One region of the Enterococcus sp. AMC1623 genome, then DNA from elsewhere that is predicted to be linked to it. Evidence: predicted binding sites of a transcription regulator. Region 1 holds the regulator's gene; each other region holds the start of a gene.
What was found. Region 1 encodes NrdR, which represses ribonucleotide reductase genes. Its sites were predicted from a motif close to ACACNATATATNGTGT; they were not measured.
Positions count from the first base shown of each region.

Region 2: nrdH (glutaredoxin-like protein NrdH) is a predicted target of NrdR. The motif match lies at 5,844-5,859, and genes of this name have one in related genera.
Region 3: nrdD (anaerobic ribonucleoside-triphosphate reductase) is a predicted target of NrdR. The motif match lies at 2,315-2,330, and genes of this name have one in related genera.

Region 1 is NZ_CM177096.1:1,020,387-1,030,559, forward strand. Features, by position in the region: gene AC4BC7_RS05105 (tRNA (adenine(22)-N(1))-methyltransferase) at 1-273, opposite strand, end outside; gene AC4BC7_RS05110 (hypothetical protein) at 347-766, opposite strand; gene dnaI (primosomal protein DnaI) at 779-1,705, opposite strand; gene AC4BC7_RS05120 (DnaD domain protein) at 1,705-3,087, opposite strand; gene nrdR (transcriptional regulator NrdR) at 3,106-3,576, opposite strand; gene coaE (dephospho-CoA kinase) at 3,720-4,313, opposite strand; gene mutM (DNA-formamidopyrimidine glycosylase) at 4,320-5,153, opposite strand; gene polA (DNA polymerase I) at 5,168-7,810, opposite strand; gene AC4BC7_RS05145 (Bax inhibitor-1/YccA family protein) at 7,925-8,608, opposite strand; gene AC4BC7_RS05150 (MaoC family dehydratase) at 8,601-9,068, opposite strand; gene murC (UDP-N-acetylmuramate--L-alanine ligase) at 9,188-10,173, opposite strand, start outside.
Region 2 is NZ_CM177096.1:1,633,538-1,643,710, reverse strand. Features, by position in the region: gene AC4BC7_RS08075 (MFS transporter) at 1-949, opposite strand, end outside; gene AC4BC7_RS08070 (LysR family transcriptional regulator) at 1,078-1,971, shown strand; gene AC4BC7_RS08065 (hypothetical protein) at 2,015-2,140, opposite strand; gene nrdF (class 1b ribonucleoside-diphosphate reductase subunit beta) at 2,283-3,248, opposite strand; gene nrdE (class 1b ribonucleoside-diphosphate reductase subunit alpha) at 3,269-5,428, opposite strand; gene nrdH (glutaredoxin-like protein NrdH) at 5,540-5,764, opposite strand; gene AC4BC7_RS08045 (peptide ABC transporter substrate-binding protein) at 6,555-8,216, shown strand; gene AC4BC7_RS08040 (DUF6198 family protein) at 8,248-8,883, opposite strand; gene yeiL (transcriptional regulator YeiL) at 8,969-9,622, shown strand; gene AC4BC7_RS08030 (IS3 family transposase) at 9,959-10,173, opposite strand, start outside.
Region 3 is NZ_CM177096.1:3,253,207-3,263,379, reverse strand. Features, by position in the region: gene AC4BC7_RS16010 (FtsX-like permease family protein) at 1-1,417, opposite strand, end outside; gene AC4BC7_RS16005 (ATP-binding cassette domain-containing protein) at 1,407-2,174, opposite strand; gene nrdD (anaerobic ribonucleoside-triphosphate reductase) at 2,419-4,608, shown strand; gene nrdG (anaerobic ribonucleoside-triphosphate reductase activating protein) at 4,621-5,223, shown strand; gene dinB (DNA polymerase IV) at 5,220-6,359, opposite strand; gene rsmI (16S rRNA (cytidine(1402)-2'-O)-methyltransferase) at 6,455-7,324, opposite strand; gene AC4BC7_RS15980 (DNA replication initiation control protein YabA) at 7,381-7,740, opposite strand; gene AC4BC7_RS15975 (PSP1 domain-containing protein) at 7,733-8,563, opposite strand; gene holB (DNA polymerase III subunit delta') at 8,592-9,524, opposite strand; gene darA (cyclic di-AMP receptor DarA) at 9,536-9,865, opposite strand; gene tmk (dTMP kinase) at 9,894-10,173, opposite strand, start outside.

The sequences.
Region 1 (10,173 bases):
TGCGTTAATTTCATCATTCACTTCAATCGCTTCTAAACCATCAGCTAAACGGACAACAATCCGATCTGTTAAACCACTTTTACGGACTTGCTTTTCAGCTGATTGAAAAGGCCCCCTAACAACTTCACCGGCTACCGCGAATGTAATTTTATTTTTTAACATCAACGCTACGGGTAGATAGGCATGATCTGAACCAATATCTGCTAATCGTGCATCTTGGGGAACATGCGAACCAACACGTGCTAAGCGTCGTGATAATTCTTGTTCGTTCATTAAAATTCCTCTTTTCTCACTAAAAATTCTCTTAAAAATGGCACAACACCATATTCAAGAGAATACTCAATATTTATGGTAATAAGGTAATATTTTCAATTGCATTTCCAGCAACTTGTGGTGGAATTGACGCTGTGGTTGCTGGAAGTCCCTTTAAGGTTACTTCTACTTTACTTCCTTTGCGCCACGCCCGCCAATAAGCAATATCTTTGGTTTTCACATTGATACCGACCCCATGCTGAATAAAAATGTCAACAATATTTTCAGGGTCTTCAATTGATTCCACATTTTCTAAAAACAATAAGACACTGTCATCTTCCATTGCTGATTCTTCAAGATGCTCTGTCAATGTTCCTGTAAAAATAGTTCGTGATTCCATTATTTCACTACTCTCAGTACTTTCTTTTGTTTCAGGTGTAGCATTTTGAGTACCACAGCCTGCCACAAAGACTAAACTTAATCCTAAAAGACTACCTAGTAGCCAGTTCTTCATTTGGTTTCACCTCTATTGATTTCGTCGATTACGCCCACTCATGCTAACCTCTTTGGTCAAGTAGCGAATACGTTCCATAATACGTTTAGCTTTTAATGGTTCTTCTTCACCACGTTGCGTAACAGACAGATGTTTTTCCAATTCTAACATGGTAAAGTTAGAGGTGAAAAACGTTGGGAGTTGTTCCTGCATCCGATATTGCAAAATCACACCAAATACTTCATCCCGAATCCAGCTACTCATGGCATCCGCACCAATATCATCTAACATTAAAATCGGCGCTTTTTTGATAGCTTCCATTTTTTCAGCGACTTGATCTTTACCAATTGCTTGTTTCATTTCAACAGCAAATGAAGGGAAATGTAACAGCGTCGATGAAAAACCTGCTTCTGCTAAATCACGAGCAATTGCCCCTAGAAGATAGGTTTTGCCAATACCAAAACTGCCGGCTAAGTACAAGCCCTTATGAAAATTTTTTGGTTCTTCTTTGTACGCTTCAATAAAATCAATTGCTGCCATTAATGCTTCACCACGTCCAGCAGTTCCTTCATAGGTAGCAATACGAGCTTCTTGGATGTCTTTTGGCATATTCAACGCTTGCACGCGGTTACGCACTTCTTCTTGATGTCTTCTAGCTAATAATTCTTCAGTTGGGATATACGTCACATCGACTGAATGAAAATTTAACATCAACTGAGGCTCATATCCCGGTGCAATTTGGGCTGGATCATTTAACTCAAATTTACGTTTTTCTTGAACAAACTCATAAAGTTTTGCATAACTACGCTCAATATCTTGTTGGGTTAAACGATTTTTATGCAGATCTAAAAAATTACGCACATCGACGTCTTGTAAAACTTCTTGCATCATTTCTTCAAAGCGTGTCCGATAATTTTTTTGATCTAATAGACGATTTAAGTTTTTACCTACATCTTCCATCATTTTTCACCTTCTTTGCGTTGTAAATATTCTTGCAATCGTTGATTAATTGCTGCTTGTTTTTCGGAATCTTCCACTTCTTCAACTGGATTATCAACCCAGTCAGGTAATGTTTCTTTACGAATCGGTTTGCGGTAATTGGTTCGTTGGGTTTCTCGTTTTTCTTTGGCTTCTTTAGATTCTTTAACCAGTTGTCGAACATGTTTAATTGCCTCTTCAGGACTTTTAATTCCCATTTCGGACCAATTGGTTGCAATTCGATTAACAAAGCTCGCTTGTAATGAACTATTGTTTTGTACCACTAGCACATAATGCATCAAAACATTGATGACGCTATTGGCTAGCGGACTTTTCTCAATCAATGATTTCAACAACCAGCTTTCTGAATCCGCTACAAAACTATGCTTTTCTTGCTTGATTGCTTGTAAAAAATCAGCTGGTGCTGTCGCTTCACTCATCTGAATTAAACCGATATCTTGTTCAGAAAATCCCGACTGACGCAATGTATTGAAGCGACGAGTTTCAGCATCTTTTGAAACATAAATCCCTGTCTTTTTTTGTGGTATTTGCTTTGTATGACGTGCTACAACCTTAGCAAGCTCTTTTTCATTCACTTTACCGTCAATAAAAGATACTGCTTCCGTCATCAAGTCAACTAATTCCATCTCATCAAAGCCATAGAGATTTTGGTAAAGAACTAATTGATGATTAAAGGATGTCGTAAAGTTTGTACGTGAAATATATTTTTTCTCAGCTAAGTTAAGTAAAAAGTCCCAATCAATTTGAGAAGCATCAAGCTGAATACCATTGTTTTTATTCACATCATAGACTTGTGCCACTTGTTCTAATTTTGATGATTTGCGCATAAATGATTCTTCGTTAATTGAGCCATACACATCTTTAAAGCGACACGTAATTTCTTGATAGTTAGAGACATCGAGCTTTTTAGGCTTAAAACGTTCAACCATTTGATTAAATTTTCGCTCCCCAATTGCACTCCATAGCAAAAAACTATATGTTTCATCTTTAAAAAACACTTCTGGATGTAATGGTTCTTCTAAGCGATATAAAAACATTCGACCAAACTCTACATCTTCTTTCATAAAAACAGAAAGCAATCCCATACCTTCTAATTGTTTACGAGCATGTAAAAAATCTGGCAAACCGATATTTAATGCATGTAACATATCAATGTGCGCAAAGTCATTTTCAAACGAATCTTCCTCATCACCCAATAATGCATAATACAGAGCCAAAGCTTGTGCACCAATAATTGGTTGGTAGAGGTATAATAAACCATCATTGCCTTCTTTTGTTAAAGGCAGGCTCTTGAACACTTGATAAATATGATTTGGTTGGACTTCATCCCAAGCGGTCTTCACAAAAGCCCCTCCTTTAAATTACTTATTTGCTTCTTTTGCTTTATCAACAATGTCTTGTAGTTCCTTTAAGAATACCGACATGTCTTTAAATTGACGATAGACACTTGCAAAGCGAATATAAGCAATCTCGTCTAAATTGACTAATTCTTCCATAACATACTCACCAATTAAAGTTGAAGGTATTTCATTTTCGCCTCGCTCACGAATTCTAGCTTCTACATGATCGACAATTTGTTCCATTTGCTCCATCGCTACTGGACGTTTTTCAGCAGAACGAATTAAACCACGTAATACTTTTTCACGATTAAATTCTTCACGCGCGCCATTTTTCTTAATGACTAACAGAGGTGTTTCTTCTAATCGTTCAAACGTTGTAAAACGAAAGCCGCAGTTTTCACATTCGCGTCTACGGCGAATCGCACGACCGTCATCGGCTTGACGGCTATCAATAACACGAGAATTATTATGATGACATTTTGGACAGTGCATATTTCCACCCCATTTATCTTTATTTATTTTAAATTTACTGAATGAATAAATTAAATTTCTTTCTATATTATAACACGTTTATCAGTTCTTCTGACAGAATAGACAAGAAAAAACTCTAGAAAACTCTAGAGTTTTTAATCTTTTTAAATAAATTTTTGTGCTTTTAACCAGTTTTTAACTTTCTTTTTTGTTTCTTCCAGTGAATTTTGGTTATCAAACACAATATCCGCCCGTTGCTTTTTCTCTTCAATTGATAGTTGACTAGCTATTCGTTGCAACGCCTGTGCTTTTGTTAAGTCATCTCGTCTTATTAAACGTTCTAATTGAACAGCTTCAGGAACATAAACCACGGCAACCTGATCCATTTCATCTTCATAATGGGCTTCAAATAATAGCGGAATATCTGCAATTACTAAGGGTTCCTCTCGATATCCACGGATACGTTGAGTAATTGTTTGTCGTAAAATAGGATCTAATAACGCATCTAATTGGCGACGTTTTTCTTCATCAGAAAAAATAATATTACCTAATTTTTTACGGTCTAACTGACCATTGTCTAACAAAATATCCTCTCCAAAGACGGAGACAATCGCTTGTAGACCTGCTTGTTTGGGTTCAACAATCTCTCGTGCAATCACATCCCCATCCACAATCGGAAAGCCATATGCACGAAAGATGTTCACAACGGTACTTTTTCCTGTAGCAATACCGCCTGTAAGACCTAAAACCATGCCCATCAGCACTCATCCTTTCCGCTTCTGACAAGTTGGACAATAATGGGTGCCACGTTGGGCGACTTTTGTTTTAACAATCGGTGTTTGACAACGTGGACAAGGTAAATCCGTTTGCCCATAAGCATTTAGTGATACTTGAAAAGTGCCTGCTTCTCCTAGTGCGTTAGCGTAAGAACGAATCGTCGTTCCCCCTGCTTCCACAGCTCTAGCTAAGACATCGATAATCGCTTGATGCAAGCGGGTTGTTTCACTTTCGTTTAATGCATTTGCTGGCGTTTCAGGATGTATTTGGGCTTCCCATAGTGCTTCGTCTACATAAATATTTCCTAAACCGGTGACTAGTTTTTGATCTAATAAAAGTGGCTTAATCGCTTTAGCCGATCGTTTTAATTTTTCTTGAAAAGTTTCCAAATAAAAGACATCTGGTTGAGGTTCTGGACCTAATTGTTTAATTCCTTTGTATTGGCTACTCTCATCTTTAGGCACCAAAACCATTCGTCCAAATTTACGCACATCATTATAAAAAAGGCGAGAATGGTCCGTAAAATTAAAGATGACATGTGTATGCTTATCAAGCATATCTTGCATATCAGGGTCAAATTCATATTTACCTTCCATACGCAAATGTGAGATCATATCAAAATTCGTGAATTTAAAAATTAAAAATTTCCCTCGACGCTGAATATCTTCAATCGTCTGATTAACCAAATTTCTTTGGAAAGTTTCTATCTCGGGCGATTCAATAATTCGTGGCCAGCGAACTTCGACAGATTCAATCGTTTTTCCCTTAACTAAATGCAATAGCCCTTTGCGAACAGTTTCTACTTCTGGCAATTCTGGCAAAGCTTTTCACCTCTTTATTTTGCTTCATACCATGTTTTTCCCCAACTGCTGTCAGTGATTAATGGTACATGTAAGGAAACAGCTGTCTCCATCACTTCTTTTACAAGTTGATTTAATTTTTCTAACTCATATTCTGGAACTTCAAAAACCAATTCATCATGTACTTGTAAAAGCATCGCTGCTTCTAATTTTTCTTCTTTCATCCGACGATTCAAATCAATCATCGCAATTTTTAAAATATCGGCGGCACTTCCTTGAATTGGTGAATTAATGGCCGTTCTTTCTGCAAATGAACGTAAATTAAAATTACGTGAATTAATATCTGGTAAATACCGACGACGATGATACAAGGTTTCTACATAGCCGGTGTCTTTAGCTTCACGAACTACTGTCTCCATGTATTTTTTCACACCTGGATAACGTTCGAAATAAGTGTCAATATATTGTTGAGCAGCTTTTCGAGTAATGCCCAAGTTTTGTGATAATCCATAATCAGAAATGCCATAAACAATTCCAAAATTAACTGCTTTGGCTTGGCGACGCATATTGGGAGTGACGTCTTCAGCTTTTTCAATGCCAAAAACGCGCATCGCTGTACTTGAATGGATATCTTGTCCTTCTAAAAAGGCCGCTTTTAAATGCTCGTCATCTGAAATATGAGCCAACACACGTAGTTCAATTTGGGAATAGTCGGAAGAATAAATTACCCAATCTTCTTTTCTTGGTACAAATGCTTCACGAATCTTACGACCTTCTTCTAAACGAATAGGAATATTTTGTAAGTTTGGATCGACTGAGCTTAGACGTCCTGTTTGTGTCAACGTTTGTACATAACGTGTATGAATTTTTCCATCGCTTTGAATCATTTTCAATAATCCTTCAACATAGGTTGACTGAATCTTCGAAATTTGGCGATAAACTAAAATATCTTCGACAATAGGAGCTTGTTCTTTTAGCTGTTCTAAAACATCAACCGCTGTGGAATAGCCTGTTTTTGTTTTTTTAATGACAGGTAGACCCATTTTTTCAAATAGGATAACGCCTAACTGTTTTGGTGAATTCAGATTAAATTCTTCGCCTGCTTGTGCATAAATTTTTTGTTCAATTTCTTGTAAGCGTTCAGCAAATTCACCTTTCATCTGATTCAAACGTTGTCCATCCACTTTGATCCCTGTCATTTCCATTTCTGCTAAGATATTCGATAAAGGAAATTCCATCTCATAAAAGAGTTGCGTTTGCCCTTTTTCTTCCAACTCTTCAACTAGTTTCTCACTTAACCATTCAATCGCAACAATTTTACGAGCTAAATGCGCAAAAAAGACTTCTTCCTCTTCTGGCAGACCTTTTTTAGCTCCTCTTCCATAAATCACATCATCTGATTGAATTTCTGTATATCCATAATGAGCCGCAACAGCTGCAATATCATTACTATTATCATTGGTATCTAATAAATAAGCGGCTAATAAAACATCATAAGACAAGCCTTTTGGACAGCCAATATAACGATTTAAAGCGACTTGGGTACGCTTGGCATCATAGACTTTTTTCTTTTTCGTTTCGTCAAATAGCCATTCTTGGAATGCAGCATCTTCAAATACAGCTTCGTTATTGGCAACATAGATTTTTTTCTTCGTTCCCCAAGCAATCCCCACAATATCTTCAATGTGGTAGTTATCCCCTAGCATTTCAACGTATAGCGCTGATTCTGAGGTAAACATTTCAGGAGTCGTTTCTTCTACCACTTCAAATAAAATATCATCCATCTCTTGGTCATCAACGATATTTAAACGTTCTAAGAAAGTTTTAAAATTCATTTCTTTATAAAAGGGCACTAATTTATCTAAATCTTTGCCTTCATATTTTAAGGAATCAACGTTCACCTCAACAGGGGCATCGGTATTGATGGTTGCTAATTGTTTTGAAAGAAAAGCTAACTCACGATCATTGATTAAATTCTCTTTCATTTTGCTTTTTTTCATTTCATCAATATGTTCATAAATGCCTTCTACTGACTCATATTGTTTTAGCAATTTAATTGCAGTTTTTTCACCGATTTTGGTCACTCCAGGAATGTTATCCGAGGCATCACCAGCTAGACCTTTCATATCGATGATTTGTAAAGGTTTTAAACCATCATATTTTTCTGCAATATGTTCAGGTGTATAAGATTCAAGATCACTGACGCCTTTTACTGTAATATCGATTTTTATATGTTCAGTGGCTAATTGGGTTAAATCACGGTCACCTGTTAAAATTACCACGTCAAATTGTTCTTCATCCACACGATTAGCTAAGGTTCCTATAATATCATCGGCTTCATAGTTATCCAATTCGTAGTGCTTGACACCCAAGCCTGTAATCAATTCACGAATATACGGCATCTGTTCTTTGAATTCACCTGGCGTTTTTGCACGCCCACCTTTGTATTCTTCATACATCGCATTACGAAAAGTAGTGTTACCCGCATCAAATGCAACCAAGACATGCGTTGGCTGCTCTTTAGCCATTACATTTTCAAACATATTGTTGAAGGCATAAATCGCGTTGGTGTGTAATCCATTGTTGTTTTTAAAGCGTTCTAGCGAATTATGTAGCGCAAAAAACGCACGAAACGCGACGCTGTTGCCATCCACTAATAATAATTTATTTTTTGTCATTTTTTTGGCTCCTCACTTGAAACATTCTTCTTTATTTTAACAAAGAAATCTAAGGAATGCGATTATTTAAGTACAAAAAAACGAACATTGGTTTGCCAATGTTCGTTTGCTTGATTAGTCTCTTGAAAAGATTCGTAATAGTGATAAGAACAAGTTGATAAAGTCTAAATAAAGTTGCAATGCCATGAAAGCAGCTAAACCTAAATTCTCTTGTCCTTGTGAAGCAAAATAGACGTGACGGATACGTTGATTATCATAGGCTGTTAAGCCAACAAAGATTAACACCGTAACATAGGATAAGAAATAATCGACACCTGAACTTTGTAAAAACATGTTTACAACTGTCGCAATGATTACCCCAAATAGTAAACCAATTCCCGCACGACCAATACCACTTAAATCACGTTTCGTAAAGGCACCATACAGTGCCATTACTAGGAATGTAATAGTAGCTACAACAAAAGCTCTTGCTGCATTTTCTACACCATAAGCTAAAATAGTAATAGATAAAACTAATCCATTTAGTAAGGAATAGACAATAAATCCTGCCAGTGTTAACGATGGATTTTTTTGTGCTTTGGCACTTAATACAATTACTAAGATGATTTCAGCAATCCAAATCCCTGTTAAGCCTAATGGGAAGTTTTGAATAAACGCTAATGTTTGTTTTAAAAAAATACTTCCACCTAAAAAAGCAGCTAAAGCACTGATACCTAGACCTAAACCGAAGATTCCATAAACCTTTGCATAAAATTTATTTAATCCAGATGTATCTTCAATAACTTGATGATTATTCATTTGTTTCCTCGCTTTCGTCAATTAAAATTGGTGGTTGAACCATCACAACCGCATCCAATACGCGATCGTTTTCTGTATTCACTGCTTCCACAGAAATAGTAATGACATCCTTCATTTTATCAACTTTGATAACTTCAAATTCAAATGTCAATGTTTCATAATGGTAGACAGGTTCCACGAAGTTCACAGAAAAATTAACCACATGTGACCCTGGTCCAGGCAAATGTTTTGAAATGGCACTCGTTACAATCCCCATCAACATAATTGACGGAACAATTGGGCGTTCATACGCTGTTTGTCGTGCATAATCATGTTGAATATATAATGGATTAGCATCATTCGTTAATCCTAAATACAACAACAGCTGATTATCTTCAATCGATTCTGTAACGGATAACGATTCACCCTCCTCAATTTCATCAATGGTTTTTCCTAGTTTTCTTGGCTTACCTATATCCAAAATAGCAGACCTCCAAATAAAATATATAGTTTCTCTTATTTTATCAAATGCACAGAAAAGTGCAAGCGTCGTTACTTCTAAAAAAACGAATGATAGCTAAGCTACCATCCGTCTTGTTTTTATAATACGTTACGTGTTGTTCCGCTTAATAATTTTTCATAAGCTTGTTCAAATTTTTGAACATCGCCTGCGCCCATAAAGATGATCACCGCATTTTCGTGATCTAATAATGGCGACACATTATCTTCTTTGATAACTTGTCCACCTTTTGAAATTTTTGCTCCTAAATCTTCAATTTTCACATCGCCTTGCGTTTCACGTGCTGAACCGAAAATATCACATAAATACACTTTATCTGATAAATCTAACGCTTCTGCAAATTCGTCCATCAATGCAATCGTTCGAGTGAATGTGTGTGGTTGGAAGACTGCAATAATTTCTTTATCTGGATATTTTTGACGTGCGCCATCAATCGTTGCTTTGATTTCGGCTGGATGATGTGCATAGTCATCAACGATAGTCATATCTGCCACAATTTTTTCACTGAAGCGACGTTTTACCCCTTTAAATGTTAACATTTCTTGGGCAACTTTCTCCATGTTAAAGCCTTCTAAATGTGCCGTTGCAATCACACCCAACGCATTGTTGATATTGTGTTGACCAAAAGCTGGCAAAGCAAAGTGGCCGATAAATTCACCTTGGAAATACACATCAAATTCAGAACCTTCTGTTGTACGAATAATATTTCTTGCTTGAATATCATCGTTTTCATTTACCCCATAGTAATAGATGGGAACATCTGCTTCTAATTTACGTAAATACTCATCATCACCAAAAGCTAAAATTCCTTTTTTCACTTGATGAGCCATTGTTTGAAATGCTGAGAAAACATCTTCAATACTTGTGTAATAATCAGGATGGTCAAAATCAATATTTGTCATAATTGCATAATCCGGTGAGTATGCTAAGAAATGACGACGATACTCACATGCTTCAAAAGCAAATAATTCAGCATTTGGGTCACCATGACCTGTTCCATCACCAATTAAATAGCTTGTTGGACGAATACCAGTTAATACGTGAGCTAATAATCCTGTCGTACTTG
Region 2 (10,173 bases), 610 kb from region 1:
CACTAGATAAAAACGTACCAAATCCAGCACCAATAAAAAGCGCAGCTAACAATAACATCCAACTATTTACAGTAGTACCCATTAACAATAAACCAATCGCAAAGGCAATAAATGACGGGTACATGACAAAGTTTTCTCCTTTTGTATCTATCCAACGTCCAGCAATTGGTCGAGAAAATAAAATGGCGATGGAATAGGCAATAAAAAAGAAGCTACCAGCAGCAACCAAATTAATTTCAGCTGTATAAGAAGTTAGGAAACTAACAATGCTAGAGTAACCAATTCCTAATAACATACCAATCAATGAAATCGGTACGGCTTTTTTTTCTAAGAAATGATGAATGGAAATTTTTTGCTGTGAATTAGTTGGTACGACTTTTTTTGTTTTAGGCATACGTAAAATGAATCCACCAAACATCCCAAGCACTAATAAAATAATCGATAGCGTAATAATTGTGTTAAAAGATAGCTGACGGACTAAAAACATCCCTAACATTGGACCTGTAGCAGAAGCTAACGTGGTACTTAATGAATAATAGCCGATACCTTCTCCGCGACGTTCTATTGGAATAATTTGTGCGGCGACAGTACTTGTTACCACTGAAGTTACACCAAAACCAATCCCATGAATAAAACGAACGACCATTAAGAGCATTAAATTGTTAAGAGGGTAATAAAAGAATGAGGAAATAAAATAAATTCCTAGACCAATAAAAAGCATTCGCTTATAACCAATCTGTTCAATGATGCTACCTGTAATAATTCGAGCAATTAAAGCTCCAATGATAAAAATCCCCACGGCACTACCTGCTTGACTAGGTGATGCACCTAATGATTTCATTGCAAATTCAGCAATAATAATCATTAATAAGTAATACACTAAATAAGTAATGAAATTAATAAGTGCGACTAATACGAAATCTTTTGTCCATAACTTTGATTTACCCAAAGAAATACCTCCTAATATGTTGTGTTTTCATAAAATTTCTAAAGCTTTTTCATTATAGCATCGACTATTTATTAGTTGAAATATATAATAAATTATATATTTATTACTTTTAGCTATAAGGAGAAAATATGGAATTAAAACAATTAAGGTATTTTCAAGTGGTTGCTCGCTTAGAGAATATGACGGCAGCAGCTGAAGAATTACATATCGCTCAACCTTCACTAAGCAAATCGATTGCCCATTTAGAAGCAGAATTAGGGGTGAAATTGTTTGATCGAGTAGGGAAACGGATTAAATTAAACGAATACGGCACCATTTTTTTAGTTTCAGTTGAACGTATCTTTCGTGAACTAGATTATAGTAAATATCAGCTCACACATTTAATTGAAACCAAAGAAAACAGTGTGACGATTGGGGCATCTTCTTCAAAGTTTTTACAAGAGTTATTCCAAGAATTTTTTTTACAGCATCCCACAAGACGATTTAAAATTGCACACATTACACAGCAACAAGAATTAGCAGCGAAATTATTAGATGGAGAAGTAGATTTAGGTATTTTTTATACCCCCATTCGTCACCCTGAGATAGCTTGCCAGCCGTTATTAACGGAAGAAATTTATTTAGCGGTGCCACCGAATCATGCATTAGCCCATCGAAAAAATATTCATCTAAGTGAAGTAGCGGAAGAACCGTTTATTAGTGTGACAAGTGATTATGCATTTGGAGAAATGACGAAATTATTTTGTCGAGAAGCTGGTTTTGACCCAGATGTTGCCTTTGAAATTGAAAGTTTTGACTTTATTATTCAGCTAGTTCATGCTGGTTTTGGAGTCACGTTTGTACCGCAATCTTGGACTGAAAACAAACATCAAAAATCGTTACCACTTTTGACGATTGATTCACCCACTTGTCAGCGAACAATTTGGCTATCTTGGTTGAAAAATCGTTATCAAACACCGATTACGCAAGGCTTTAAAAAATTTGCCACCAATTATTTCGAACAAAAAAAGAGCCAAACATAAAAAATTTGGCTCTTTTTGGTGTATATTGCTAAAAACGGCGTAATTATTTGTATAAGAGGATTTCTTGGGTGGCTTCTTCATTGAGTGGCTGCATCACGTTGTTATAAACAAAATAAGCAACTCCGAAACATAGGGAACCAGCAATAAAGATCTTTGTCATTTTTTTCATCAAGCGACACTTCCTTATCATTTATTCTACGAATAGTTTATCGCGAATAAAAAGAGTCAACCATCGAAAGAAGTGAATCTAAACGAACAAAATTGTTAGATAAAAAAACACTGAAGTCAAACGACCTCAGTGTCTAAAATAATTAATCCATTCCGATTAAATAATCATCGTCTTGCATAGCTTCAACTGTTCCTAATAGATAACCATTTCCTACTTGTGAGAAGAAGTCATGGTTACTTGTCCCTGTAGAAATACCATTCATGACAATTGGATTGACATCATTTGCTGTATCAGGGAAGAGAGGGTCTTGTCCTAAATTCATCAAAGCTTTATTGGCATTGTAGCGTAAGAAAGTTTTTACTTCATCTGCCCAACCAATTTCAGCATATAATTGATCGGTATATCTTTCTTCGTTTTCATATAATTCGAAGAGCAGTTCATACATCCAATCTTTTAATGTTTGTTGTTGGTCTTCAGGCAATTGATTAAAGCCTAATTGGAATTTGTAACCAATATATGTTCCATGAACAGATTCATCACGGATAATTAATTTAATGATTTCTGCCACATTGGGAAGTTTGTTATTTCCTAGATAATAAAGCGGTGTGTAAAAACCAGAATAGAATAAGAAAGTCTCTAGATAAACACTCGCCACTTTTTTCTCTAAAGCAGTCCCATTTTTATAGATTTCATTGATTTTTTCTGCTTTTTTTTGTAAAAATTCGTTGGTATTTGTCCATTCAAAAATTTCTTCAATTTCTTTTTTGGTATTTAAAGTACTGAAAATTGATGAATAGCTTTTCGCATGAACAGATTCCATAAATTGAATATTATTTAAAACTGCTTCTTCATGAGTTGTACGGACATCTTTTTTTAATTGATCCATGCCACTTTCCGATTGGATTGTATCTAATAAAGTTAAACCACCGAAAACATGTCCAACCATTTCTTTTTCTTGATCGGAAAGACTACGCCAGTCGTCTAAATCATTAGATAGAGGAATACGTGTGTCTAACCAGAATTGCTCGGTTAATTTTTCCCAAGTGGACTTATCGATAACGTCTTCGATTTCATTCCAGTTAATTGCTTTATAATAAGTGTTTGCCATGAAAAGGCCTCCTCTTTGAACTAGATTGAACAGCTTTCACATTGATTGCTGCCGATTTCTTCTGCATCGTCAGTAAATGTACGAATATAATAAATAGATTTAATCCCTTTATGGAAAGCATAATGACGTAAAATATTTAAGTCACGAGTTGTTTGTTTACTTGTGTCTTTCCATTCGTACAAACCTTCAGGAATTTCAGAACGCATGAATAAAGTTAAGCTCATGCCTTGATCGATGTGTTTTTGTGCTGTTGCGTAGATATCAATAACTTTACGCATATCCATGTCATAAGCTGATTTGTAATAGCTAATTGTATCATTTGATAAGTGCGCAGCAGGATAATAGATTTTCCCAATTTTCTTCTCTTGACGTTCTTCAATTAAACGAGTGATTGGATGTAAGCTAGCACTTGTATCGTTAATATAAGAAATAGAGCCGTTTGGTGCTACTGCTAAACGATTTTGATGATAAAGACCATCTTTTTTAACCGCATCAGCTAAAGCTTGCCAATCTGCACTAGTTGGAATTTGAATTCCTTCAAAAAGGGCGGCAATTTTTTCTGATTTTGGTTGATAATCCGCTTGAATGTAGCTTTCGAAATAACGACCATTTGCATAATCTGATTTTTCAAAGTTATGGAAGACTTCACCACGTTCTTTGGCAATGACATTACTTTCCATTAATGTCCAGTAATTTAATAGCATGAAATAAATATCTGTAAATGCAATTGATTCTGGAGAACCATATTCCATTTGATTTTTAGCGAAATAAGTGTGTAGTCCCATCGCACCTAAACCAATTGTATGGTTTAAACGATTTCCATTTTGAATAGAAGGGACAACATCAATATCAGATGCATCTGTTACATAAGTTAATGCACGTGTCATTGTACGAACCGATTTACCAAAATCAGGGCTCTCCATCAAGTTAACGATATTTGATGAACCTAAGTTACAGCTAATATCTGTACCTAGTTCTTCATATTCTTGTTTCCCATTTAGGACAGAAGGCTCTTGGACTTGTAAAATTTCAGAACATAAATTACTCATGACGATTTTACCGTATACGGGATTTGCACGGTTCGCAGTATCTGTATTGATGATATAAGGATAACCAGATTCTTGTTGCAATTTAGAGATTTCATTTTCTAAATCGCGTGCACGTATTTTTGTTTTACGGATACGTGGATTAGCAACTAAATTATCGTATTCTTCTGTAATATCAACATAAGAGAAAGGGACACCGTATTCTTTTTCAACGCTATATGGACTGAATAAGTACATATCTTCATTTTTACGTGTTAATTCATAAAACTTATCGGGAACAAGGACGCCTAATGATAATGTTTTTACACGAATTTTCTCATCTGCATTTTCTTTTTTAGCAGATAAAAAGCTAATAATATCTGGATGGAAAACATTTAAATAAACAACCCCAGCACCTTGACGTTGACCTAATTGATTTGAATAACTAAAACTATCTTCAAATAATTTCATAACGGGCATAACGCCGCTTGCAGCACCTTCATAACCTTTAATAGGAGCACTTGCTTCACGTAAGTTAGATAAAGTAATCCCTACACCGCCGCCAATACGAGATAATTGCAACGCAGAGTTAATTCCACGACCAATAGAATTCATATCATCTGTTAACTGAATTAAGAAACAAGAAACAAGTTCACCGCGACGCTTTCTTCCAGCATTTAAGAAAGAAGGCGTTGCTGGTTGGTAACGTTGATGAATCATTTCGTCCGCTAAAGAAAGGGCTAATTCTTCATTGCCATCTGCAAAGTACAAGGCATTAAACGCAACACGGTCTTCATAGCTTTCTAGGTATTCCGTACCATCATTGGTTTTTAAAGCATATTGTGAGTAGAATTTATAGGCAGCCATAAATGACTTGAAATGAAATTCTTGGTCATCTAAAAAGGCGTATAATTTTTCGATGAAATCAGGCGTATACTTATTTATAAACGCTTCTTCCAAATAATCATTAGCAATCAGATACTCAATTTTCTCTGTGACTGAAGCAAACTTTTTGGTATTTGGTTCGACATTTTCTTTGAAGAAGGCTACGAGAGCTTCTTGATCTTTGTGTAATGGAATCTGTCCATTAACTGGACGGTTGATTTCATTATTTAACTTGAAGTAAGTGACGTCTTTTAACGTTTTTAAACTCATTCATATACACAACCTTATCTCTATATTTTTAATATTTCATAAAAAAATGGACTTGTTAGTCACAGGTGACGGACAAATCCAAGGTAAATCTGATTTTCTTTGGAACGAAAATTAGCTTGCTAATTGGCGTAATTGATCTGGACGGAAACCGACAACAGTTGTCGCATCAGATGTAATTACAGGAACGCTTTGGAAACCTTGTTCTTTTAACCAATCAATAGCATTAGGCTCGTTGTCGATATTGATTTCTTCAAAGCTAATATTGTTATCTGCTAAAAAGCGTTTAGCCATTTTGCATTGCATGCAGTTGTTTTTTGAGAATAATTTGATGTTCATATATATTTCCTCCTCGTTGCTTGAACTAATTAATGTATATAAATAGTATAATGAACTGAGAAAGAAGTCAAATGAAAAAATACTATATATTGTGTTTGTGAATATTGGAAACACTATTTGTTGTGGTTTTTTAAAAGTCTTTTTATAATTAAGTGTGATGAATAGTGGGGTTTAAAGAGAAACACGCTTTATATATTGTAGCTGAAAAAAAGTAAAAAGTAAAAAGAATTTCTCTAAAGTTTTTAAATTCACAAGTGAAATAAAAAAGAGTCATCTGTTGGCCATCTTTTTTGCTTAGTGCCGACTAGCGATAGCATTTATTTTTAGTAAAAGAATTTTTGTCTCTGGTTCTGCTTCAGATAATGGATTGTTTCTATTGTAGCTAACGACAACCTGAATCTAATAAAAATTTTTTTAGAAAAATAAAATCTTCTAAACACGATGATTGGTAGAGAAATAATTTAGTCAATTACATGAATGGAGAACTGTTTTGTGGAACAGTGTCTTCAGAGTATTCAACAATTAGTGGGGCTCAAAATTTACGCGAGACTTAGGTGTTTAATCTGTGACTCGTTTGTATTAAAGCGGAACTTATATGAGGGAGATTTAATCATTTAATCCATTATTTTAATAAAATGAAAAATAATTTTATGAGTTGAAATGTTGTTATAATAGCATTTTTCTAATTTAATTTTTAAAAAATGGCGTTTTTGGTTAAAAAAAGATTGTAATTTTCAGTATATTCTAATAAAATTAACATCAAGTTAGAAATAGATTAGGGGGACGATTTATGAAAAAGAAAAAATTATTAGGAACATTATTGGTGAGTGCTATTTTATTAGGCGCTTGTACAACAGGTGGAACGTCTAAAACAGATGACAGTGCTAAGACAGGAACAGGAGAAGCAGAACAAGTATTTAACTTAGCTGTTTTACAAGAAATGCCTACCGCTGATTTATCAATTGCGACCGATACAATTAGTTTCACTGCTTTAAACAATGTATATGAAGGATTATATCGTTTAGATAATGAAAATAAGCCACAACCAGCCGCAGCTGCAGAGTTAGCAGAAGTTAGTGAAGACGGTTTAACTTATAAATTAAAATTAAGAGAAGATGCTAAATGGTCAAATGGTGATCCAGTAACTGCTGCAGATTTTGTTTATGGTTGGCAACGTACAGTCGATCCTGAAACAGGTTCTCAATATGCGTATCTTTATGAAGTAGTAGACAACGCGACAGATATTATTAATGGGAAGAAACCAGCAACAGACTTAGGAATTAAAGCTGTGGGAGATTATGAATTAGAAATTACGTTAGCTGTAGCAACACCGTATTTTGATTATCTATTAGCATTCCCATCATTCTTCCCACAACATGAAGCAACAGTAGAAGAATTTGGTGCAGATTATGCGAAGAAGAGCGATACTGCTGTTTATAATGGACCATTTACATTAAGCGATTTTGATGGACCTGGTGTAGATACAGAATGGTCATATGAAAAAAATCCAGAATATTGGGATGTAGAAAATGTTAAGTTAGAAACAATTAATGTCTCTGTCGTTAAAGAATCTTCAACTGGTTTGAATTTATTCCAAGATGGACAGTTAGATGATGTTATCTTAACAGGTGAATTAGCACAACAAAATACAAATAGTCCAGAATTTGTTACATTAAAAGAGTCACGTACAAGCTATATTGAAATGAACCAAAGAGAGAAAGACTCTCCATTTAACAATGAAAACTTACGTAAAGCATTGTCTTATTCAATTGATCGTGAAGCATTAGTTAAACAAGTATTAGGTGATGGTTCGGAAGCTTCAACTGGTTTGATTCCGCAAAACATGTCATTTAATCCAGATACAGGCAAAGATTTTGTTGAAGAAACAACAAATAATACAGAATATGATGTTGAAAAAGCGAAAGAATATTGGGAAAAAGCCAAACAAGAATTAGGAATTGATTCATTAAGCTTTGAATTACTTTCAGATGATACGGATTCTGTGAAGAAAGCGGCTGAATATGTTCAAGGTGTTTGGAATGAGACTTTGGATGGTGTAGATGTTAGTATGACTAACGTACCATTTAGTGTTCGTTTAGACCGTTCAAATGCTGGTGACTTTGAAGTTGTTTTTGGTGGTTGGGGAGCTGACTATGCAGACCCAAGTAGCTTCACTGATTTATTTGTAACAGGAAATGCTTATAACCGTGGCCGTTGGAGCAACGAAGACTATGACAAAGCAGTTAAAGATGCTGCAACAACTTATGCAACGCAACCAGCCGAGCGTTGGCAAGCATTGTTAGATGCAGAAAATATTTTAATTGAAGATATGGGAACTATTCCAGTATATCAACGTGCAGAAGCACATTTACGCGCTGAAAAAGTGAAAAATATTGTTTCTCACGGTGCAGGCGCTTCTCATGATTACAAATGGGCTTATATTGAAGAGTAAAAAAATAAATCGCTCACCAAAGCTAGATTGTCTAGTTTTGGGGGCGATTTTTTTGTGGGATGAGAGAAAGATTGCGTGACCAACCAATCGAACCTGAAAGTAAAAATAAACTAATAATCGTCCCTTCACGAACAAATAATGGTAAGTAAAACAAGTAGGAAAGGAGGAGTGAGAGTATCACACAACTCACATCAATACTATAGCGATAAAAAGCAAAACTATTTTTTGTACGCTCCGAAATGAGTAAACAAAAATTCTCAATTGGAAATTTTAACAAATCTAATCGTAAGACTTGTCCAGTGCCAATCCCGCCAATAATGGTTCCTAAAACAAAGAAAAATAAACGCCAACCATAAGAAATTAAAGTAATATCTGAAAATAAATAATACAACATAAAATTAATCACTTCACCAAAGCTGATTAAAGAAAATAGCATAAGAAGATATTGTTTTTTATCTTTTTGTGTATCCATTCCCCAGCAAACCAATAAAAAACCAATGTTGATGAGTGAGGTTATCGTGCCAATTTTTAATGATAAGACACCAGATAACGCCGTGTTGAGCGAATTAAAGCTACTCACGCCAATCGTTGCCTTGATGGTCATACTGATACCTAAAGCACTAATAAAATAGAAAATAAGCGATTGCGAAACGGTTTTAAACTTCATTGTATTCCTCCTTTGTTGTGTTGTAGTCATTATATGCTAAACTGAAGAAGAACTATATGAGATATCTCATGTTTAGGAGAAAAAGATGAAAAAATTATTGTATACGAATCAATCAAATGTTAATTTACCGGAATGTTTTCCAGAGGGGATTAAAAAACATGCTTATATTTTTCAATTTGAATCAAACGAGTTTATTCAAAAAGAAGAAGAGGATGTTTACTATTTATTTTATATTTTAGAAGGAAAAGCAAAAATTTTGAAAAGTCAGGAGAATGGTCGACATATGATTGTTCAATTTTTAGAAACGGAGGACTTTATTGGTGAACTAACGTTAATTCAAGCAGAAGAACATACCAAAAATGTCATCGCGAGAAATACAGTCAACTGCTTAGCAATCCCTATCTCTGCTGCGCGTAAAATATTAATGAATGACACAATCTTTTTACAAGAAATCAGTCGTTATATCGGATTGAAGTTATTATTGCGAGTAGAACATTTTACTGAAAATCAAATGTATCCTTTGATGGTACGTCTCATTGATTTATTGTTGCGAATTTCCATTGACGATTGTTACGAAGAAAAACAAACGGAAATTGCTGAATATCTCGGTGTGAGCTATCGTCATTTGTTATATACGATGCAACAGCTAAGAGAAATGGGCTATATTGATAAAAAGCAGGGCTATTATTATCTGCATCGAGAAGCATTAGTTAACTATCGTACACAACTTGTTCAGTAAAAATGATTTTCTCTAAAAGAAATAATGAAAAACCGTTGCATTTTAAAATAAGCAGGTGTAAGATAGTAAAGTATTAAATGAATGTTGATTACTTTTAAGCAATCCATTGTCATTTTACGGGGGTATAGCTCAGTTGGTAGAGCAGCAGACTCTTAATCGCATGACCTACTGAATTGGAGTGTTACTAAAACCCTTGATATCAAAGGATTCTAGTTGATGAAAATTGGTCGGAATAAAAATGCCAACAATTTGCCAACAAATTATTAATCCAGTTAGTTACAAAAGAGTTCACTTTTCGGAGGAGTGGGTGGCGACCCCTAAAAGTTAGAGTTTTTATTATGCAGCTGATTGGCTGGATTGAATTCGGTATTCGACCGGACTCAGTCCAGCCAATTTTACTTTTGATCGTACGTGGTTATACCAGTAGATGTATTCTTTAATTCGTCGTTTTAATTCTTCATAACTGACTAGTTTCTCTCCATAATACATTTCTTGTTTTAATATGCCAAAGAAATTCTCCATCGAAGCATTGTCTGCACACGTTGCTTTAC
Region 3 (10,173 bases), 1.2 Mb from region 1:
TTACCACTAATAAATTCGAACCATAACGCAACAAACTATCCCCAATTAAATTGGAATAACGCTCACTGAGATGAACGTTTATACCATTTGGTAAAGTTATTTTCTGCTCAGCTTTTGTCAACAATCGTTTGTTCATCATCGCCGTATTCAAATCAATCATCACCGCCTCGTCTGTTTTGTCTAAATTGACTGCGGGTAAGTGGGGAATCATCGTCCGAATTTCATTGTAGCTTTGTTCAGAAATCAAATCAAAAAGAGCAATCTCTTCATAGGTTTCCTCATCTAAAAATTGAATCGGACGTAATGAATGTGTACCGACTACTTTTAAAGGGACGATAGTTTTTTGAGTAATTTCTCCGCCATTTTGTTGAAGTAATTCTTCTAAACGCGTAGATTCTTCGACAGTAATTTGAAAGTCAACTGGTTGACTTAAATCCGTGTACCGATAAGACATGGCAAAAATACCAATTGCTCCACCAATCAATGAAATGGCAATGCCCACAATAACAGAAATCAACGAAAGGGTTCGCCAGCTTTTTGACAGCAAATGACGCGTATGATTCAACGTAAAAAAACGTAACTGACGATAGCTAAATGCACGCCATTTGGTTGATCCATCTAATAAAGCTTGTATACCATAGGCAAAAAACAAATACGTCCCGAAGACGCACAAAGAAAAAATGAACAACGGTACCCATAACACAGAAGAAAAGTCCTCGGTTTGTTGAATGTAACTATTTAGCACGTCAACAAAATTTACTGCAATGTAGTAACCAATACTAATCAATAAAACACTAAATATGCCAATTAAATAGGCACTCCAACGAACTGTTAAATGCCGACTAGCTATCACTCGTTTAGGCTGAAACAAGTCAATCAATTGTTTTTGCCAAATCAACCACATATTTTGCAACGAAATTAAACTAATGGCGACAAAAAACATCACTACAGTTGTTAACACAGAAGCCCATGAAATAAAGAAACGACTTTCAATGTTTAAATCCATAGCTTTGATTAAAATCATCGCAAAAAATTTTGAAAAAACAATCCCCATAATGATTCCCACAAGCAGAGAAAAAACGTTCAAAACCACCCCTTCAATTAAAAATTGAAAAATAATACGTGATTTTCGTAGCCCAAACAATTGATACAACCCAATTTCTTTTTGTCGTTGCTGGATAAAAAATTGGTTAGCGCCTAGCATAAAAAACAACACGACCATGGCAACAAATACATTCCCTAACGTCAATACACCTTCAATTTGAATATCTTGTCTAGCACGCAAGGTTAGAGGCTGATCGTATGTCATCGCACTAAATGAATAAAAAATCATCACGGCAGTTGTCATGGATAAGAAATAGACAACATAATTCCGCGTTTGACGTAAAAAACTACGCCAAATAATTTTAAAAAGCATTCCGACGACCACCTCCTCCGATTGTCGCCTGCATATCAATCACTTGTTCAAAAAATTCTTTACGGGTCCCGCGACGAACAACTTCAGCAAAAAACACCCCGTCTTTAATAAATAAAATTCGATTACAATAACTCGCAGTAAACGGATCATGGGTCACCATTAAGATTGTCGTGTCATTGTGTAAATTGACTTCACTTAAATAACGAAGCAATTCTGTTGCTGATTTAGAATCCAAAGATCCAGTCGGTTCATCTGCAAAAATGACGGACGGTTGTGCAACAATCGCTCGTGCAGCAGCGACTCGCTGCTTTTGCCCAATAGATAACTCATCTGGATACCGATTTAACAAATACGAAATACCTAATAAATCGGCCACGGTTTGTACGCGTTGCTCCATTTCTGTGCTAGATAATTTATCAATCGCCAAAGGTAATAAAATATTGTCCTTACTGGTGAGTGTATCCAATAAATTAAAGTCTTGAAAAATAAAGCCGATTTTTTGACGGCGAAAATCACTTAATTCATTTTCTTTCATACGGGTGATATCTTTGCCATCAATATAGACCGACCCCATCGTTGGTAAACTGATGGAAGATAAAATATTCATCAGGGTGGTTTTTCCCGCTCCACTCGGTCCCATAATTCCAACAAATTCACCTTGATCGACACTAAAAGATAAATTATCTAATACCTTTGTTTGATTAAAGCGGGTACCATATGTTTTTGTTAAATGTTTGACATCGATTATTTTTTTCACGATTCTCGCCTCTTTTCTCTCTTGTATCTTAGCATATTTTCAATTAATTCTCTAAAATCTAAAAATAAATTTTATACATTTTGTGTAAAATAAAACAATGAAACTCCCTACTCTCACCTAGCTTATGCCACCCTCTGCATATACTACATATAGTGTATAAACAAAAATAAACAACTATATATAGTTGAAATCCTTCTTTTTTTATTTTATTATAGAGAAGAAGCAAACAAAGGAGTGACACAAAATGACGGCAACTAAATTAAAAGATGAACAATATTTCTCACCAGCAACTACGGTTGAAATACAAGTCATTAAACGCGATGGACGGACCGTAACGTTTGACGATCAAAAAATTTATAACGCCTTGGTCAAAGCCAAACAACAAGTGCAAGGGACTCTTTCACCCATGGACCATCAGCAAGTACATTATCTTGTAACTAAAATCAATCATGAAATTGAGGCGCGTTTTCAAAAAACGGTTAAAATTTATGAAATCCAAAATATCGTTGAACATATTCTGTTACAACAACATGATTATGCGCTCGCTGAAGAATACATTCGTTATCGGACACAACGTGATTTCGAACGAAGTCAGGCAACCGACATTAATTTTACAATTGAAAAGCTAATGAATAAGGAACAAAGTGTCGTCAATGAAAATGCCAATAAAGACAGTAATGTGTTTAACACACAACGTGATTTAACCGCAGGAATTGTTGGCAAATCAATTGGTTTAAAGATGTTACCTCCTCATGTCGCAAACGCACATCAAAAAGGCGATATTCATTATCATGACTTGGATTACCATCCTTATGCCCCAATGACAAATTGTTGCTTAATTGACTTTAAAAAAATGTTAAACGAAGGCTTCAAAATGGGCAACGCTGAAGTCGAAGCACCTAAATCTATTCAAACAGCAACTGCGCAAATTTCACAAATTATTGCTAACGTGGCTTCTAGTCAATATGGCGGTTGTTCTGCCGATCGAGTGGATGAACTTTTAGCGCCTTTTGCTGAGAAAAATTATGAAAAACATTTAGCAGATGCCCAAGAATGGATTGCAGGTGAAGAACGTCAAATAGCTTTTGCTCGTAAAAAAACTAAGAAAGACATTTTTGATGCCATGCAAAGTTTAGAATACGAAATCAATACGTTGTTTACATCAAACGGGCAAACACCCTTCACTTCCCTGGGGTTTGGTTTGGGGACAAATTGGTTTGAACGCGAAATTCAACGAGCTATTTTACAAAATCGAATCAATGGTTTAGGTAGCGAACATCGAACAGCTATTTTTCCTAAATTGATTTTCTCTATCAAAAAAGGCATAAATCTTCAACCACAAGACCCTAATTATGATATCAAGCAATTGGCGTTAGAATGTGCAACGAAACGGATGTATCCTGATATTTTAAATTACGATAAGATTGTGGAGTTAACAGGGAGCTTTAAGGTGCCTATGGGCTGCCGTTCTTTCTTACAAGGCTGGAAGGATGCAACTGGGCAAGAAATCAATGTTGGGCGGATGAATCTAGGTGTAGTCACCCTAAATTTGCCCCGAATTGCCCTTGAAGCACAACATGATCAAGCAAAATTTTGGCAGCTTCTAGAAGAACGCCTGCAAATTGTGAAAGATGCACTCGTATATCGAATTGAACGCTGTAAAGAAGCTACACCAACAAATGCACCTATCCTCTATATGCACGGCGCGTTTGGCAAGAAACTTGCACCCAATGATGCTGTAGATGAATTATTTAATCATCGTCGTGCGACGGTTTCTCTCGGATATATTGGATTATATGAAGTTGCTGCGGCATTTTATGATGGCGAATGGGAAGCTAATCCCCAAGCTAAAGAATTCACGTTAGCGATTTTACGTGCCTTAAAAGACCATGCAGATGATTGGGCTGAAGAATATGAGTATCATTTTAGTGTTTATTCGACACCAAGTGAAAGTTTAACCGATCGTTTTTGCCGTCTAGATACTGAAAAATTTGGCGTGATTGAAAATATTACTGACAAAGAATATTATACAAATAGCTTCCATTATGATGTTCGTAAAAATCCGACACCTTTTGAAAAACTAGATTTCGAAAAAGATTATCCGTACTATTGTAGCGGTGGCTTTATTCATTACTGTGAATACCCCATTCTACAACAAAATCCGAAAGCCTTAGAAGCGGTATGGGATTATTCTTATGATCGTGTTGGCTATTTGGGAACCAATACACCCATTGACCATTGCTATGAATGTGGGTATGAAGGAGATTTCAAACCAACCGAGCGTGGTTTTCAATGCCCGCAATGTGGCAATCATGATCCAAAAACCTGCGATGTAGTAAAACGAACATGCGGGTATCTAGGCAATCCACAAGCACGCCCAATGGTACATGGACGCCACAAAGAAATTTCTGCACGTGTTAAACACATGAAATAAGGACGTGATAATATGAGAAATCCACAGCCCAAAGAATGGTGCAGTGAAGACTATAGTCAACAACGGATTGCTGATTATAAGCCGTTTAATTTTGTCGATGGTGAGGGAGTTCGTAATAGTTTATACGTCAGCGGTTGTCTTTTTGCTTGTGAAGGTTGCTTCAATAAAGCCGTACAAAATTTCCGCTACGGTACACCGTATACTTTGGAATTAGAAAATCAAATTATTGCAGACCTCTCTCACGATTATGTTCAAGGACTTACTTTATTAGGTGGCGAACCTTTTTTAAATACGGCTGTTTGCCTCCAATTAGTTCAACGCGTTCGGGAAACGTTTGGAACGAAAAAAGATATTTGGAGTTGGTCAGGATATACATTTGAAGAACTTTTGCAAGAAACTGATGATAAATTGGCTCTATTGCAACAAATTGATATTTTAGTTGATGGTCGTTTTGAATTAAGTAAACGTAATCTCAATTTACAATTTCGTGGTAGCAGCAATCAACGAATTCTTGATGTTCCCAAATCATTAGCAGCTGGTAAAGCAGTGATTTGGGAAAAATGTATCGATGCCGAACAACAATATGAACAAATTAAAAAGCAAGCGCTCATTTAGTGCTTGCTTTTTTCATAAGGATCTCCAGTTTCCCACAGAGGTAACACGATATTTTCATAAGTCAATGGATCCAAGTTAGTGACTGTCACACCTAATAAACGAATCCCCTTTTCAACGCCCAGAATTTCTTCCCAAATTAAACTAGCTTGCGAAAAAATCTCTTCCTTGCGATAGACGTATTCACGCAAGGTAACCCGCTTAGTAATCGTGGTATAATCTGCATAGCGAATTTTCACAACAACCGTCTTGCCGTGTTTTTGTTCTTTTTTTAAGGATTCAGCTACTGCATTCGACAATTGGCGTAATTGAGCTAGACATTCGTCTTCTGTCGCTAAAGGTTGCCCATAGGTATTTTCTTTGCCTATCGATTTTCGTTCACGTGAAATATTTACCGGTGCATTGTGAATACCACGGACTTTGCGATACAAGGAATAACCCATTTTGCCAAAATGCTGCATCAGCTCTGCTTCACTACGTTCATATAAGTCTGCTCCTGTAAAAATACCTAATTCATGCATTCTAGGAACGGTCTTTTTCCCGACACCATGAAATTTTTCAATCGGTAATTTTTTTAGAAAAGTAACAGCATCTTGAGGCATTACAACGGTCAAGCCTCGTGGTTTTTCAAAATCTGAAGCTAATTTGGCTAAAAATTTATTGTAACTGACCCCTGCTGAACAAGTGAGCTGAACTTCTTGCCAAATATCATGCTGAATTAATTTGGCAATTTTAATAGCTGATGTACTTTGAATTTTATTTTCAGTCACATCCAAATACGCTTCATCAATCGAAACGATTTCGACTAAATCTGTATAACGGTAAAAAACCGCACGCACTTGCCGAGAAATTTCTCGATATTTTTGGTGATTTCCTGGAACAAATAGCGCATGTGGACACAGCTCATACGCTTTTTGCGCACTCATAGCCGAATGTATGCCATATTGGCGTGCTAAATAATTCGCTGTTGTAACCACACCACGTCCCCCGGTATCACTTGGATGACGAGCAATCACTAACGGATGCTTCGCCAGTTCCGGTTGGTCACGTTCTTCTACCGATGCAAAAAAAGCATCCATATCAATATGTATAATTTTACGGGATGTATCATTTTTTAATGGAAACTGCAATCCGGTCATTACGCTCACCTCTCTTCCATTATATACGAACGAACATTCCCCTGCAAATATCCTTACGTTGTTTGTTCCTAAAAAAATAGCCTAGGCATACTTGCCTAGACTTCATTTAATCCATGATAATCATTGTACACGACTTGCTTTTTCAAGCCATTTTTCTTGGCAATTTCTTTAATTGCTAGATTTGGTTTCATTCCATCAGCAATTAAAGCTTCGACTTGCTCGATAATGGTTCCAACAATTTCTTCTGCTGGCGCTTCTTCGGTTGCACCGGCAACCATCAAGCAACATTCGCCTTTGACAGGTGTCTCATCAAGATATTCTTTTAATTCTGCTAAGGTTCCTCGTAAATATTCTTCATGAATTTTGGTCAATTCACGACAAACAACTGCTTGACGATTCGGACCAAAAGCTTCCATCATGTTTTCGATAGTTGTTCCTAAACGATACGGCGATTCATAAAAAATCATGGTTGCTTTTTGATACGTGAGTGTTGCCAGTTCTGCTAGCTGTTCTTTCTTTTTACGTTTTAAAAAGCCATAAAAATAATTTGGCTGTGGCGTCAGTCCAGAAGCAATCAAAGCTGTCAAACCAGCAGTGGGACCAGGCAAAGCAACCACCGAAATTTCTTCTTCAATACATGCCAACACTAGTTCATGACCAGGATCACTAATCGAGGGCATGCCTGCATCACTAACTTGTGCGATGGATTTCCCCCCTTTTAAATATTCAACTAGTTGGGGAACCCGCTCTTTATAATTATGTTCATGTAAACTTTTTTGCGGTACTGTAATTTCAAAATGATTCAATAACTTTTGAGTATTACGAGTGTCTTCACTGGCAATTAAATCCACCGCTTGTAATGTTTTTACACTGCGAAAGGTCATATCTTCTAAATTGCCAATCGGTGTCGGAACCAAATATAGTATCCCGACTGTCTTATCTTTAAAACTCCGCTGTTTCTTCAACTTGTTCACTCCTTAAAATAAAAAGACTGAGCAAAAATTTCTGCCAGTCTCTTATCTTATTTGCCACTTTCGCGATAAATTACTTCTAAACAAAACGCACACGGTTCATCATGCTCACGTCTTGATCCATATAAATCATAACAAACGTGGAAACCTTCTTCGTAAATTTTTTCTAAATTCATGCGTGATTTTGATAATGCCGATGAATTTTCTTGTTTCGCCTTGCCTGACGGCTGCTCATTTGCTTGATTTAATTCACGGATATGTTCACGCAAACGCTGATTTTCTAACTCCAGTGTGGCATTTTTTTCCACAACTTCTTGTAGAGAATCTTTCATTTCCGCAAGATTTGTTAATAATTTTTGCAAATCACTCTCAAAATCATTCAATCCATCATATATCGAACGCTTATCCATTGACATTAGCTTCACCTGCTTTGGCAACTTCTTTTATCTCTTCGTAATCATATTCCACAGGCGTTTCTTTCCCGAATAGTCGCACTTTGATGACACGACTTAATAAATTTAAGCCGACTACACGACCTTTGCCGTCGGGGGTTACAATTTCAGTACCAAAATCAGGTAATTCTTTTTTCGCTGCTTCATATTCATCATTTTCATAGTTTAAACAACACATTAAACGACCACATAAACCAGAAATCTTTGTTGGATTTAAAGATAAGCCTTGGTCTTTAGCCATTTTAATGGACACTGGGACAAAATCGCCTAAAAAAGTTGAACAACATAATTGACGACCACAAGGACCAATTCCACCTAAGATTTTTGCTTCATCACGGACGCCGATTTGACGTAATTCAATTCGTGTACGGAAGATAGCGGCTAAATCTTTGACCAATTCTCTAAAATCAATTCGCCCGTCTGCAGTAAATTGGAAAATCATTTTGCTACGATCAAATGTATATTCGACATCGACCAATTTCATTTCTAATTTATGCTCACGAATTTTATTTTTACCAATTCGTAAAGCTTCTTTTGCATCTTGTTTATTCTTTTCATCTTGTTGCAACTCAGAAGCTGTTGCGCGATGGATGATTGGTTTAATGTCATCCGGCAAATCTTCTGCGGCCATCTCTTTATTAGGGATAGCAACAGTCGCTATATATTTCGCTTGCTGGGATTCCACCAAGACCTTATCGTTATATAAAAATTCAGTTTCACCAGGAGAAAAATAATAGATTCGTCCAGCTTGTCGGTAACGAACACCCACTACTTTAACCATGTGTCTCCTCCTTTCTTATGGACTTATTTCAGGTAATGATCCGCAATGCCAATTGTTCAGCGACACCTTGAAAAGAAACATTTGCTTCTAATTTTTGTTGAGCTTGTAAAATCAGCTCCAATTCACGATTCAATCCATCTACATGAAGTCCTTGAGTCAAAAATTGGTTGCGCTCACGTTGAAAATAAAACGACAATATCGCTAAAACTTGACGTTGTTGTGTTTTTTCTTTTGTGATTGCCAATAATTTTTTCTGTACAAAAACAAAACTTTGAGGATCTTTCTTTCGCAAGTAGTCAAACCACGTTGAAACAATGTCCTTAGCACCATTAAACCATTCATCTTGAGAGATTTCAACTGCTTTGTCGTAACTATTTGTCAGACTGGCAAGAAGTTCTGCCGTCTGTTGACCAATTCCATCATTTTGTAATTTTTCACGTAATTTTCCTTTTGGCAGTGGCGAAAAATGAATAATTTGGCAACGTGATTGAATCGTTGGCAAAATTCTGCCTAAACTATCCGTCTCTAAGATTGCTAAGAAACTACCAGGTGGCTCTTCTAAAAATTTAAGTAAACTATTCGCTGCACTCGTATTCATTTTTTCTGCTTGTTGAATAATAAATACTTGCTGACGTTGCTCAAAACCACTTTTGGAAAACTCCGCTTGTAATTGACGAATTTGATCGACTTTAATACTCTGACCATCAGGGGTAATCGTCTGAACATTTGGATGTTCATTCATCTCAATACGCAAACAATTAATACATTGGTTACACGGTTCATTGTCTTGTCGTTGTTCACAAAAAATGTATTTTGCTAGCCATGTACTCATTTCATGTTTGCCGGTCCCATTGTCCCCTTCAAAAAGATAAGCATGAGCCAAACGCTCATGCTCACCATTTTTTTTCATTTGAGAGTAGACAAGAGGTTGGTATTCGGCTAAAAACTTTCCTTCCTCCATACTAGCCCTCCTTAATATTGATGAAAACCTTCAACTGGTAAAACAAATACGGTTGAGCCACCAACTTCTACTTCAACTGGATATGGAACTTGTCCATCCAATGAAACATCTAAAGACATTGGTGTTGACACATATTGCTTTCTTGATTGGCATGTTTTCTTGATCAATTCTAGTGCTTCATCTACACGTTCATCTTCAATCCCGATAATAAAGGTGCTGTTACCTGCTTTCAAAAAACCACCTGTTGAAGATAGTTTTGTTGCACGAATATTCGCATCAATAAATTCGTTTGCTAAACGGTTGCTGTCTTTGTCTTGAACGATTGCCATAATTAGTTTCATGTTCTCATCTCCTTAGTTTTTATGATAATTAAAAATATTGTGGGTAAGCTTCGACAATAGCAGAATAACTTGTCTCGACCACATCAGGTAAACTCATACGTGCGTCCACTCGATGAATACGGAATGGATTTTCTTCCGCTAATTTTAAATAAGCATGACGAACCCTTTGATGAAATTCTAACCCTTCAGAGTCCAATCGGTCAATTTGGTCGGCTCTGTTTTGTTGAATTCTTCTTAACCCTGAATCAGAATCAATATCTAAATAAAGTGTAAAATCTGGCGTTGTCCCTTCTGCTGCAAATTCGTTA